One region of the Desulfitobacterium elongatum genome, then DNA from elsewhere that is predicted to be linked to it. Evidence: riboswitches for the same ligand, from Rfam matches in the RefSeq annotation. Region 1 holds a riboswitch; each other region holds the start of a gene.
The links. A riboswitch is a leader RNA that binds a small molecule or an ion and turns the genes downstream of it on or off. The one in region 1 is predicted to bind lysine.
Positions count from the first base shown of each region.

Region 1 (4,448 bases):
TTTCGCATCTCATCTTGCGCTTCATAGACATTGGGGAGTACAGGGGGAAGTGGGCCATCATCGCGAATGGAGCCAGCTAAGACTATAGGAACTTTTCTTTTCAAGGCGGAATAAACGACACCTTCAGTAACGTTCGATGAATCTATAAGATTTCCCAAGGAGCCTGCCTTACGAGCCAGGTTAATTATATCGAGATGATTGTAATGCCCATTGGGCTGGGATTCCTGGGTGTAGGTATTTTGGCCTAGAGCGGTCCCTAGGATGCTCGCCTCAAGGTCGTGGGTAGCCATTGCGTTTCCCGCAAGGATCGCATTCACATACCCTTTATCGATTAAAGCTGCGAGTGCCGCCCGAGAATCGTAATCAAAGACGACTGCAGGACCCAAGACCCAGACAATATAGCCCTGCTCCTTTTCATGGCGCAATAAGTCATAAAGATTATTATAATCTTTTGAATAGGCCGTCTCACGGGAACGACCGGAGCGGAAAGCAAAGACATCGGTATTGCCATCCTTCGAGGCAAAGCCTTCAGCATAGACATAGATTCCTTCGCTCCCATCCTCTGTTCGTCCAAGAACAACACGATCTCCCATTTTGAGATTGCGAAATTCAATGATTTGGATGGAACCATCTTGAAGGAGAACTGGGACACAGTCCATTCGACTCTGCGAGGCAAGAATCCATTGGTCGTTAATCTTAAAATACTCGGGATAGATCGACATTGCATGGAAATTCGCAGGGGCGACTCCATCCTGAAGGACTTCAGCGAGGAAGGCATTTGGAGCACTTGCAAAAGGTTCGCGATTGAGATCAGGCGGGATAAAATGGGGAAGCTTAAAGCTCATAGAAATTCTCTCCTTTGAAACAGTTGTCTATAAACGCTAGTCTATCGATATTATATACAACTTGATTCACATCATATGTATTAAGTGAGATAAGAATTAGACGATGTGTTATAAGTCTGGATCTGAAACGCCTTTGCCATAGTGAAGCCTATGACCTAGAAGATAAATCGCGACTCCCGATAGATGGCAAGGTATAACAGATGAGAGTAAATAAATGAGCGTGAACACTGGGTAAGACATAAAAAAGGAATCCTTGAGGATTCCTTTTTTGGTATACATTATGAGGGATTAGATATTGGGCCGGGTTTTCCCTGAGTTACTCTGAGCAAATCCTGGGATAAGGCAAAGATCTGTAGGCCCCGTGTTCCAGCACTTAGGGCTATTTTTTCTTGGGTTAGAATATCTTCTTGAAAGTAGACTGGATATTTCTTTTTGGTTCCAAGAGGAGATACTCCTCCTCTAATGTAACCGGTAAGGGGTTGGACGTCCTTGAGATGGACCACTTCTACTTTTTTGTTACCACTCACTTGTGCTAAGGACTTCAGATTAAGTTCATAATGAGCGGGAATGCAGGCAATCAAAACTCCGGTCTTATCTCCACGGGCTACAAGCGTCTTATAGATCAGCTCTGGAGGCATACCGACTTTCTGCGCAACGCTGACTGCAGAAAGATCAGACTCATCGACTTCATAGGGAATGAGTTTATAAGGAATTCCAGCCTGGTCAAGAATCCGGGCCGCATTTGTTTTTTGAGCCATAGTAATACATCCTTTCTGTGAAATCCTTTCCAGAATTCCTATCTTAGACTCACTATAGGAAAAGCAAGGTTCGCCGTCAAGTCAAAAGGCTTGCAGTTTGAGGAAAAGGGAATTATAGCATGATTCTTCCAATTCTCTTGGGTCTTATTGTCGGGCAACCGATAAGGAAACGAATTAATGAAACGAACTTTAAGAAACTTGTATAATGCTTTGCTTTTTATTATAGGAATCACCTCAGTGTGGGAGCCAGTAAAAATCTTTTTGTCTTGAATGGCGAACATCTTTTTAACGATAAAGGGCATTCTAAAAGCAGAGAAGTATTTAGGGATTTCGACTTTTAAGTTTTTTAAGCGTTTGTAGTACAAGGAGGGATATCTAATATGGATGATGATAAGAACAGCGGAAAAGAATTGAATCGTCAGATTTGGGAACCCGCTGGAGTGGTGAGTGTGTCAAATGACTCAAAGGGCATGAATTATGGGGCCAACTCAAAAGAGACTAAAAAAGGGGGACAGCTCACCTTAGAAGTGGAAGAAGTGCTTCATAATAAAGGGATCATGGAAAACTTGGCTGAGAATACGTCCAAGGATAATCTCCATTAGAAAAACTCCACGAAGAATTTTAGAAGGATTTTCTTTAGGATTTTTCTTCCAAAAAGAAAACTTTTGATGGTATGTTGACATAGACTATGACTTGTCGCATAATAGATAAATAATTCATAAAGTGAATGATAGAGGTGCGGTGAATTAAGAGTAATTATCCTGAGCAGGTCAGCAATGAAGGATAAAGAAAGGAATCACTGCCGAAGCGAAGGTTGTAGACAAAGGACCTTTAGCTGGTCTTGTATTGAAAAAATGCAAGACTGTCATCGGATATCCGGTGGAGTGCTATCTCGTATAGTAAAAGGTAAAAGCCAATACTTTTGCCTTATGGCGGTTACGAGCATGCTCGTAACCGCTTTTTAATAAAGACGGGGCGCGACCATTCACCAAAGTAAGGAGAGGAACGGATTATGGCCGAGAGAGAATTACCGTTTAGCCAAGAACAAATTAAAGAAATTATTGCACAGTATGGGACACCTTTTCATATCTACGATGAACAAGCCATCCGTGATAATGCACGGAGGCTCAATGCTGCTTTTTCCTGGGCTCCTGAATTTAAGGAGTATTTTGCGGTAAAGGCTCTCCCCAATCCTCATATTCTGAGGGTTCTCCAAGAAGAAGGTTTTGGAGCGGATTGCAGTTCACTCGCAGAGTTGATCCTTGCTGAAAAGGTACACATCTGTGAGGAGAACATAATGTTTACCTCGAATAATACTCCCGCTGAGGAGTATGAAAAAGCAAGGGAACTATGGGCAATTATTAACCTTGATGATATTAGCCATATTGATTATCTTGAGAAACACACTGGAATACCGGAGCTGATTTCTTTCCGCTATAATCCTGGCCCGCTTCGTTCAGGGGGAAATTCCATCATTGGGAATCCTGAGGATTCAAAGTATGGGTTGACAAAGGAACAATTATTTCAAGCGTATGAAATCGTTAGAGAAAAGGGTGCACAACGGTTCGGACTCCATACGATGGTCGTTTCAAACGAATTGAATCCAGATTACTATATAGAAACAGCACAAATGATATTTGATTTGGCCCTTGAGTTGAAGGAGAAAATCGGGATCCGACTTGAATTCGTAAACTTCGGAGGAGGAATCGGAATTCCCTACCGTCCGGAAGAAGAACCCGTCAATCTAGAGTATCTGAGCGAAGGTATCAGAAAAGCATATGAAGAGAAGATTATTCCTAACGGTTTAGATCCTTTGAGAATATCTATGGAATGTGGACGAGTGATTACGGGTCCTTATGGTTATCTTGTAACTGAAGTTCTGCACAAGAAAGATATTTATAAAAATTACGTCGGTCTTGATGCGAGTATGGCGGATTTAATGCGTCCGGGGATTTATGGAGCTTATCATCATATCACCGTAATGGGAAAGGAAAACCGGGCAAAAGATCATGTCTATGATGTAACAGGAGGGCTATGCGAGAATAACGATAAATTCGCTGTGGATCGCGAACTTCCTCAAGTGGATATCGGGGATATTGTGGTCATTCATGACACAGGCGCACACGGGCATGCCATGGGCTTTAACTATAATGGGAAACTACGTCATGCAGAGTTATTACTCAAACCCGATGGTAGCGTGAAACTCATCCGCCGGGCCGAAACCATTGAAGATATCTTCGCTACACTTGATTTTTCCAATCTCTAAGTCCTTAATTTTACTGGAATGAAAGTAAATTCCCTTTATTCAACAAGCGACTACAGGAGCAAGTCTCCTGTAGTTTTTGTTCATTAATGAGAAGGTGATGCCCTAATTTTGGAGGTCGTACAAGCCAGAGAAAGTCATATGTTCTGCTGTTTAATTCACCTCGGATTAATTCCTAGAAAAAAAGTATGAATTAAGATTGACAAGATAAGCTCATTGGAATTATACTATGGTTAGTAACGAGAATCGTTATCAATAAGAAACTTAAAATAGTCACAAACATAAAGCTGATTTCAAATGGATTTGATGGGAGGAGAGATAATTATGACTCTTGATACTGTAAAACGAGGTCAATCCTTTACCATAACAGACATTGCTAGTGATTCGGTTCGCGCTCAGGCAATCCGCTTTGGAATTGGTACTGGGGAATGGCTGGTCTGCGAAGAAGTTGTGCCTGCAGGACCTATAGTTGTCCGAAAGAACCGCCAGCTTATTGCGATGGGGCGTAGCCTAGCACAAGGAATCCAAGTCTCAATTAACTAAGTTTAGTACAAGATTTAACGTCACAAAAGTTAACTTAAA
Region 1 covers NZ_AP038772.1:54,429-58,876, forward strand. Annotated here, with positions in the region: gene ACZ42W_RS00305 (putative NPN-dependent ornithine cyclodeaminase) at 1-845, opposite strand, end outside; gene ybaK (Cys-tRNA(Pro) deacylase) at 1,124-1,603, opposite strand; gene ACZ42W_RS00315 (hypothetical protein) at 1,984-2,205, shown strand; lysine riboswitch at 2,327-2,501, shown strand; gene lysA (diaminopimelate decarboxylase) at 2,616-3,869, shown strand; gene ACZ42W_RS00325 (FeoA family protein) at 4,191-4,409, shown strand.

Region 2 (4,448 bases), 740 kb from region 1:
CTCCCGGACAATTTGATCTTCCTCTGTATTATGCCGTGCGTGGGCTTTCCGGAGGGTTAACTGCACAAGGCGCTACGGAAATAGTTTCTCCAGGTATAGCTCCGCTGAGTTGGAAAGTTAGAACGCATGTACATGAGCTACTAGAGCTGATCCCGAGCGATCAGAGCGGAGTTCTAGAAGGGATTTTGTTTGGGGATACGAGCCGAATTCCAGAGGAAGACTTGGAACGATATCGGGTTACAGGAGTATATCATGTCTTCTCAGCTTCAGGTTCTAATGTTGCCTTTCTTCTACTCCTTTGTTGGGGAGCCCTCAGTTTTTTACCAATTCCACTACGGGCTGGAATAAGTATCGCTGTCCTTTCTTTTTACGCCATCCTTTGTGGAGGAAATCCACCCATCCTCAGAGCAACTGTGATGGGAATTTTCGTTTTATTAGGAAGGCTCGGCTCGGGGAGAGGGAATTCCTTGCGGGGGCTTTTTCTCGCTGCACTTCTTCTGTTTATCTGGCAGCCACTGATGCTTAAAGATATTGGGTTTCAGCTATCCTTTATGGCGACATGGGGGATTCTTAACTTAAGTCCAAAGTTAGTGGCGATTCAGGGGATCAGAAAATGGCCACGAGGTTTGAAGGTTGCCTTTGCCATGACCTGTGCAGCACAAATCGCAACTTTGCCGCTCTTAATCACAACGTTTCATCGCTTATCCTTTATCAGCTTAGTGGCCAATTTGCTCGTCCTTTTCCTTATCGGGAGTATCTTTGAGCTTGGGATATTTGGGCTTCTGCTTTCCTTTTTACCCCCATTAGGACTCCCTCTTTTTCAAGTGAGTCTGTGGCTGCTTTCTGCAGTAAGTGGATTGCTCTTCCGATTGGCAAGTTTTCCTTTAGCAGACGCTTGGGTTATCAATCCAGGAGCTCTTTTTTGGGTGTGTTGGTATGGTGGAATTCTAGTCTCGCTTGTTGGAAAGGAAAGAGTACGGTTTACGGTTAGAGTCTGGGGTGCTAACGCGAGAAGAAGGGTAACTCCACTTCTAGAGGCAATTTTGTCTGCCGCTCATGTAGGGTTACCTGATAGAATAAGGTCAACCACGGCACTTGCCGGCTTGGGACGGAGGGTGGGGATCAAAGGAGAACGTGCGCCCCTCGTTCTTATAGTCCTCTTGGTTCTATGGAGTCCTTGGAATACTCCACGGGTGCTCGAAGTTACCTTTATCGATGTGGGGCAGGGGGATAGCATTCTGATTGAGACCCCGAAAGGGACGAGAATTTTGGTAGATACGGGACCCCAGAGTCAACGATTTGATGCGGGGGAACGGATTATTGTACCTTATCTTCTTCAAATTGGAATTAAACATTTAGATGCGCTCATCCTGACACATTCTCATGCGGATCATGTCGGGGGCGCAGCGGCAGTATTAGAAACGATCCCTGTCGATTGGGTCGGGGTGCCAGAGGATGGACGGGACTGGCTCAGCGGAGAGAATCTAGGGGATGAAGGGGATCTGAAAGGAAAGAGTTGGGGAGAAGAGAGTGGACTTACTTCAAAACTTATAAAACTCTTGGCGAATAAAAAGATCGAGAGGTTGGAAGCGGGGGACCAGCTGGTTTTAGATTCTGATATTGAACTGAATGTCTTAGCTCCGAGAGAGGTTTTAACGGATACCCACTCAGATGAGAATAATAATTCCATAGTCGTACGCTTGTTGAACCGAGCTGGTCAGAGTGTGCTCTTAACCGCGGATATGGAAGCAGAGGAAATGAAGGAAATCCTAGAAAGCGGTCAAGATTTCTCGGCTGATCTTTTCAAGGTACCTCATCACGGAAGTCGTTTTTCGTTAGATCTCGATTGGCTCAACCAGATTGATCCCAGAGCGGTTATTATTCCCGTTGGGAAAAACTCCTTCGGTCATCCTACACCTGAAGTGCTCCAGTATTGGCAAGAACGACGGGTTCCTGTGTACCGCACAGATGTTAATGGAACGATTCGAGTAAGGCTGGATGAGGAAGGAATCGAGGTTCTTCCCGGAAGGATATAGTCGAGTGGGCGGTCTTAGCCTAACCTTTTGAATCGAAGGGCTTTAGATAGTGGAAAAATGTTCAAGATGGGTTGGCTCTTTTTTCATAAAAATTGCTATTTTAAGATTCTGCGTTATAAATTATACTTACGACGGTAAGTTACAAATATCAACAAATAATATAAATATTTCCTCATTCACCGATGGGTTAGAGGTCGCAACGTATAAGAGTAAAACGGACGAGATACAGGAATATCGATGACTACGTTTGAAAGGATAAGTTGCCGAAGCTTGAGGATTTTCCTTGAATTTCAAGCTGGTGATGTTATCGAATAGGAACATTACTGTCCCGTTTTCAAAAAAACGGTGGAGAGCTATCTTCGGAAGAATTGAGCGGGTTTATTAATATAAACAGCGTCGATTTTTTGACTGCTGTTTTTTATTGTTTTTTTCTAAGCATAAAGGAGTGTTAAATTCATGGAAAACTCGAGCGCCTCAGCTCCACAGAACCAATTAAAAAGAAATCTTAAGGCTCGCCATTTATCGATGATTTCCTTAGGTGGAACCATTGGAACAGGTTTGTTTCTTGCAAGTGGTGGTGCGATTCACCAGGCTGGACCTGGCGGAGCACTTGTTGCCTATGCAGGTATTGGAATCATGGTTTATTATTTAATGACCAGTCTCGCCGAGATGGCGGCTTTCATGCCGGTAGCGGGTTCTTTCCGCGTCTATGCAGCAAAGTTTGTCGATCCTTCCTTTGGCTTTGCAATTGGCTGGAATTACTGGTATAACTGGGCAATTACCATCGCAGCCGAATTAGCTGCAGTTGTTCTAATTATGAAGTTTTGGTTCCCCAATAGCCCCTCTATTCTTTGGAGTGCGCTTGCGTTAGCTGTGATGTTCTTACTCAATTATTTGTCAGTTAGAGGCTTTGGTGAAGCGGAATTCTGGTTTGCCATGATTAAAGTTGTGACGGTTATTATCTTTATTATCACTGGATTTTTAATGATTCTTGGCATTATGGGGGGCAAGGATCCGATTGGATTTTCTAATTTTGTCGCCGATGGAGGTCCGTTTAATGGCGGGTTCTTTACCATCCTAGGGGTCTTCATGGTTGCTGGGTTCTCCTTCCAAGGAACTGAGCTTCTTGGGGTAACCGCCGGCGAAAGTGAAAATCCGAAGAAGGATATTCCAAAAGCAATTAAGTCAGTGTTCTGGCGCATTCTCTTGTTCTATATTTTAGCGATTTTCGTCATTGGAATGATTATCCCGTTTACTGACCCTCGCCTTTTAAGTGGAGAGGTTGCAGTCAGCCCCTTTACACTTGTTTTTGAAAGAGCGGGTCTGGCCTTTGCTGCTTCTTTAATGAATGCAATCATCTTGACGTCTGTATTATCAGCGGGTAACTCGGGCATATACGCTTCGACTCGTATGCTCTGGGATTTAGCGCGTGATGGCAAAGCACCCAAATTCCTAGGGAAATTAGATAATAGGGGAGTTCCTGTTAACGCACTCATCGTGACGTCTCCATCGCGCATTATCGTTTCCGTAAAGCGTATATTGCCCAAGGCCGTAACTTAAGTGACCTCCCCTTTCTAGCAACAGGCTTCCCCTTTGGGCCTCTCTTAGCTTTGATCCTCTGTATCTTTATTATTATTGGACAAGGCTACCAAGCATTTTCAGCCGACGGGATTGACTGGAACTCGATGCTTGTATCCTACATTGGCTTAGTCTTGTTCCTCGTTGTCTGGTTAGCGTATAAAATCAAACACAAAACGAAACTGATTCCTCTTGAAGAATGTGATTTTGAAGTAGAGGTGAGGACGTTCGAAAATATTTTTTCATAATATGGTATGAAATTCCTAACTCTGGTAAGAATAGGAGAGAACATCTCTTTTCTCCTCCTCTTTCTTTTGCCCCTTCACGTGTTGAAGGGGTTTTTTCTTTTTACACACAGGGCCTATGTGCTATGGAGTGTCTACTCTTCTTCATTGCAATTAAAAGGATTCTTCATTAAAATGGTGGAGTAGGAGGGGGCAAAAAATGCGGGAAGTAGAACAGGTGCGCCAAGCCATAGCGAAGAATCAGGTTCCTCCGGTTTACTTATGGTATGGAGAGGAACGGTTCTTCATCCAAGAAGCAATCAAAGTACTTAAAGAAAATTATCTAGTGAATGATCCCTCTGGAAGTGGGATAGAAACCTTACCTGCACGGAGTGCGACTCCGGAACAAATCGTGGAGATTGCAAATACCGTTTCCTTTTTTAGTGGGAAATTACTGATTGTCGAGGATATTCCCTATTTTCAAGAGGGTCAAGGGGATGCTTTAGAGCCCTTTTATCCTTATCTAGAAAATCCTAATCCAGGAACGTGTCTTGTCTTCCTTGCGCAAAGTGTGAATCGAGGACGGAAATTTTATAAAGCCATCGAAAAA
Region 2 covers NZ_AP038772.1:798,307-802,754, forward strand. Annotated here, with positions in the region: gene ACZ42W_RS03620 (ComEC/Rec2 family competence protein) at 1-2,036, shown strand, start outside; lysine riboswitch at 2,217-2,400, shown strand; partial or broken gene ACZ42W_RS03625 (amino acid permease) at 2,493-3,862, shown strand; gene holA (DNA polymerase III subunit delta) at 4,059-4,448, shown strand, end outside.
Region 2: it holds a riboswitch for lysine, as region 1 does, so the genes downstream of both, ACZ42W_RS03625 (amino acid permease) here and lysA (diaminopimelate decarboxylase) in region 1, are expected to answer to the same signal.

Region 3 (4,448 bases), 1.6 Mb from region 1:
ACAACATTAACTCCCTTGAGTTGTATTTCTCTAGTTTCCTTTTCAGAGGCAAGGTTAATGCTCTCAACTTGTTGCTTATTCTGAGTAATTACAGCTACCCTTTGGTCAGATCCCTTCGAACCCCGATTACAGCCGGCTAATAAACCTCCTGTAGTTAACAAAGCAATAGCTGCAACACTTCCTCTTAGAAAAGTTCTACGGGATATCTTAATTTTTGACTTATCCTTATTGCACATGTAGCCTTCTCCTTATTACATCTGTGTCAAGGTGCGTTTTAAAAATTCCCGGGTCCGCTCTTGGGTTGGATTATTGAAGATTTGCTCGGGACTTCCTTCTTCAGCAATAACTCCTTTATCCATAAATACTACACGATCAGATACTTCCTTTGCAAATCCCATCTCATGAGTCACTACTAACATGGTAAGGCCCGTTTCAGCAAGTTCCTTCATAACTTTTAATACTTCTCCTACCATTTCAGGATCCAGGGCTGAAGTTGGTTCATCAAACAACATAACATCTGGATCCATCGAAAGTGCACGAGCAATAGCCACACGTTGCTTTTGTCCACCTGACAACTGTCTTGGTTTTGCGTTAATATATTGTTCCATTCCAACGACTGTCAGATATTTCATAGCAACCCTTTCAGCCTCAGCTTTGGAACGTTTCAACAATTTTATCTGCCCCACGACACAGTTGCTTAATACATTATGATTATTAAACAAGTTAAATTGTTGGAATACCATGCCCAACTTCGTTCGGTAGGCGTAGATATCATGTTGATCATCTAAGATATTTTCTCCGTTATAGATGATTTGGCCCCCACTTGGTTTTTCCAGGAGATTAATGCAACGAAGCAGAGTAGACTTTCCCGATCCGGAGGAGCCAATGATGCAGACCACTTCTCCTTTTCTTACCGAAAAATCAATGTCTTTCAACACTTCATTCGTTCCAAAGGATTTGCTTAGATGTTGGATATCAATTACCTTTTCCAAAGTCTCTCCTCCTTCTCTAATATTTGTTCCCATCGCTATTTTTCATTCGACGCAGCATATCTTCAGTTGTTTCTACCTGCATTTGATTGCCAATCATAATGAAATTCTCTGGACCCTCAAGCCTTCTTTCAATATAACGCAAAATCCGTGTAACTGTAAAGGTCATGATAAAATAGAGAATACATGCCACGAAAAAAGATTCGAAATATCTGAAGTTATTCCCTGCGACGGATTTGGTTTGGAAATATAGCTCCGATACTGCAATTACATTAAGCACGGAAGTATCTTTAATATTAATGACGAATTCATTACCCGTTGCCGGTAAAATATTACGAATAACTTGAGGTAGTACAACATTGACCATCGTTTGAACATGATTCATTCCGATAGCATGAGCAGCTTCAAATTGTCCTCGATCGATTGAAACAATACCGCCGCGAACAATCTCTGACATATAGGCCCCAGTGTTGATGGATACAATAAAGATTGCTGCCACGAACTGGTTCATTTGTATACCAAAGGCCTGTGCAGAACCATAATAGATAACCATTGCTTGTACAATCATTGGGGTCCCACGGAAGAATTCGATATAGGCTGAAAGAATCGTATTAATAACTTTGAGAATAAACCTTTTTGGCCCACGTTCAGGCATCGGAATTGTACGGATTACCCCAATTAATAAGCCAATTACCGAACCTATAATAGTACCAATTATAGAAACTACTAAGGTCACACCTGCCCCACGAAGGAACATTGGCCAGTTATTTGAAAGAATTTTTATTACCCACTCTAAGGACATATTTTTCCTCCTTAAAAAACATCATAAAACCGACTGCATTAAATGTAGCCGGTTTCAATGATCTTTATTCAGCCGCAGTAATTCTTATTTTGCTGCTGGTTGATTCTTAATAGCAGTATCCATAATACTTGTACGATCTTTGTCTGAGATTCCTGCTAAGACTTCATTGATTTTTGGAGTTAATTCACTACCTTTTGCGACACCTACAGCGATTGCCGTATCATCTGGTGATGTAACAAAACCGTCTTTAAATTCTACCATCTTGAAGTTCTTATTGGCAGCAGAGGCGCTTACGCCTTCTGGGCGTTCAGACACGTAGCCATCAATTATTCCTGATTCGAGAGCAACTCTCATTGCAGGGAAGTTATCCATAGCTTGCTTCTTATCTACACCTTTAATCTGATCGATTACTGTATAGTGGAAGGTGTTGAGTTGCGCAGTTATTTTTGCCCCTTTAAAATCTTGAATGGAAGTAGCCCCATCAAATTTCCCGCCATTTTTAACAACCATGACTAAATCTGATTTATAGTAGATATTTGAAAAGTCGATGGTTTGCTTACGTTCTGCTGTGGGTGACATACCTGCGATGATTGCATCAATTTTGCCAGAAGTTAATGCTGGGACAAGGCCATCCCATTCCGTTTTAACAATAACTAAATCTTTTCCTAAACCTGCAGCAATTTTTTTAGCGATTTCTACATCATATCCACCAGCATATTCTGCATTGCCATCAATCTTAACCCCTCCGTTGGATGCATCCTTTTGAGTCCAGTTGAAGGGTGCATATCCAGCTTCAAGGCCTACCTTGAAGGTTCCTTTTGCAGCGGCAGGGGCCTTTGCGCTTTCTGAATTACTACTTGATCCGCATCCTGTTAATAACATCATCACGGATAGAGACAGTGCTAAAAATAATGATAATTTTTTTCTCATGATAATCCTCTCCTTCTTTTCTATAAAAATAATAGTTTGTTGTATTTTTAAATTCTTTAGGCATTTTACTAAACAAAAAAGACCTGAGTTGAACTCAGGTCGCATATGTATAGTTGCCCCTAATTCCCCCTTCTTATCCCAAATGAGATAGCACAACTCAATAAACTGGGAAGCTTATTGAGACAGTCCTGCAATTCTTAACTGCAGACCCAGCATGTAACAATGAGATTATTACAAGCTTCGGCGACCTTTCCTTCTCCTTAGTATCACTGCGTCTCAAACTCCACTAAAGACTGTTAAATGTCGCGCCTCTACCTCACCTATAAGAGTGAGGCCTTATTAAATTATACATTTACTCTACAGTAACATATTATTTCTGTCAACCTAGCTTTGAGGTTTTTCCATAGGAAAAACACCAAAAACACATCGATACCACTTAGATTAGTGGTATTAATATGTTTCCTATGGTTTTAATCCGTTACCCTTTCAAGGCAAAGTACTACGATATATCGCTTGAACTCGATGATGAACTGAAAAAGGTAATTAGTCAAACCAAATCTAACTTAATCAAACTTAATCCAACTGAATCAAACCAAATCCAACTATTTTTCTTGAATAGTTAGTCAATTTAATCTATAATGACCGTAAAAACTACCACTATAGTAATATTTATCTCAAATCCTGGAGGTGAAAGATTGAACAACTTGTCTCCCCTAACTGTCGAGGAAGCAGCAAGACTCTTAAAGGTGTCAAAGTACACCCTCTATGAACTGATTAAGCGTGGGGAAATTCCGGTACAACGCATTGGCCGGCAAATTCGTATCGATCCGGAGATCCTCTATCGCTCACTTCAAGGAGGACTTTCTCCAGATCAGACTTCGCAACTTCACAATCCTGCGGATTCGTTGGTTTCTGATCAGATGATACCTACAGAGATTCTAACTCCTTCGCATGTACACTTTGTTGGGAGCCACGATCCCGTTGTCGAGTTGCTTGCTGATTTTTTAAAGCATTCCTCTATCCCCATGGATTTCCATCTTTCTTTTAAAGGAAGTATGGATGGGCTTCTTTCTCTTTTTCGCCGTCAAGCCGATATCTCTGGAATCCATCTTTGGGATGAAAAAACGGGAGAGTATAACCTACCTTTCGTTCACTATGTTCTTCCCGGAGAATCGGTAACTCTTATCAACTTGGTTCAACGAGTTCAGGGGCTGATAGTGCAACCTGGAAACCCCTTGAAGCTTCAATCCTTGGAGGACTTACAGAACGACAACGTGCGATTTATAAACCGTCAAAAAGCCTCTGGCACCCGTTTAAGGCTGGATGCCGCCTTACGTGCCGCTAAAATCTCACCCGCCGCAATTCTAGGTTATGAAAACGAAGAGCAAACCCATTTTGGAGTCGCGAGCTGTGTTGCCAATGGTCAAGCGGATGTGGGAATAGGTGTTCAATCTGCCGCCCACCGGATGGGCCTTGATTTTATTCCCCTCTTTAACGAACGCTATGATTTGGTCACTTTGCATGAGGTAACCAAATCAGAAGTATGGAAGATGATCCTTCATATATTAAACTCTTCTGCTTTTCAGATTGCGATACAGCGACAAGTGGGGTATGATACTTCTTCTACTGGAAAGGTCATGTTCGAAACGGGTCCTTGAATCAGGGAGACAGGTTTTTCAAAAAGCAAAAGGTACGGTACTTCTGGGTACAGGTCGGCTTTGCTTGAA
Region 3 covers NZ_AP038772.1:3,312,300-3,316,747, forward strand. Annotated here, with positions in the region: gene ACZ42W_RS15675 (NusG domain II-containing protein) at 1-236, opposite strand, end outside; gene ACZ42W_RS15680 (amino acid ABC transporter ATP-binding protein) at 252-992, opposite strand; gene ACZ42W_RS15685 (amino acid ABC transporter permease) at 1,009-1,791, opposite strand; gene ACZ42W_RS15690 (transporter substrate-binding domain-containing protein) at 1,876-2,721, opposite strand; lysine riboswitch at 2,862-3,043, opposite strand; gene ACZ42W_RS15695 (substrate-binding domain-containing protein) at 3,417-4,379, shown strand.
Region 3: it holds a riboswitch for lysine, as region 1 does, so the genes downstream of both, ACZ42W_RS15690 (transporter substrate-binding domain-containing protein) here and lysA (diaminopimelate decarboxylase) in region 1, are expected to answer to the same signal.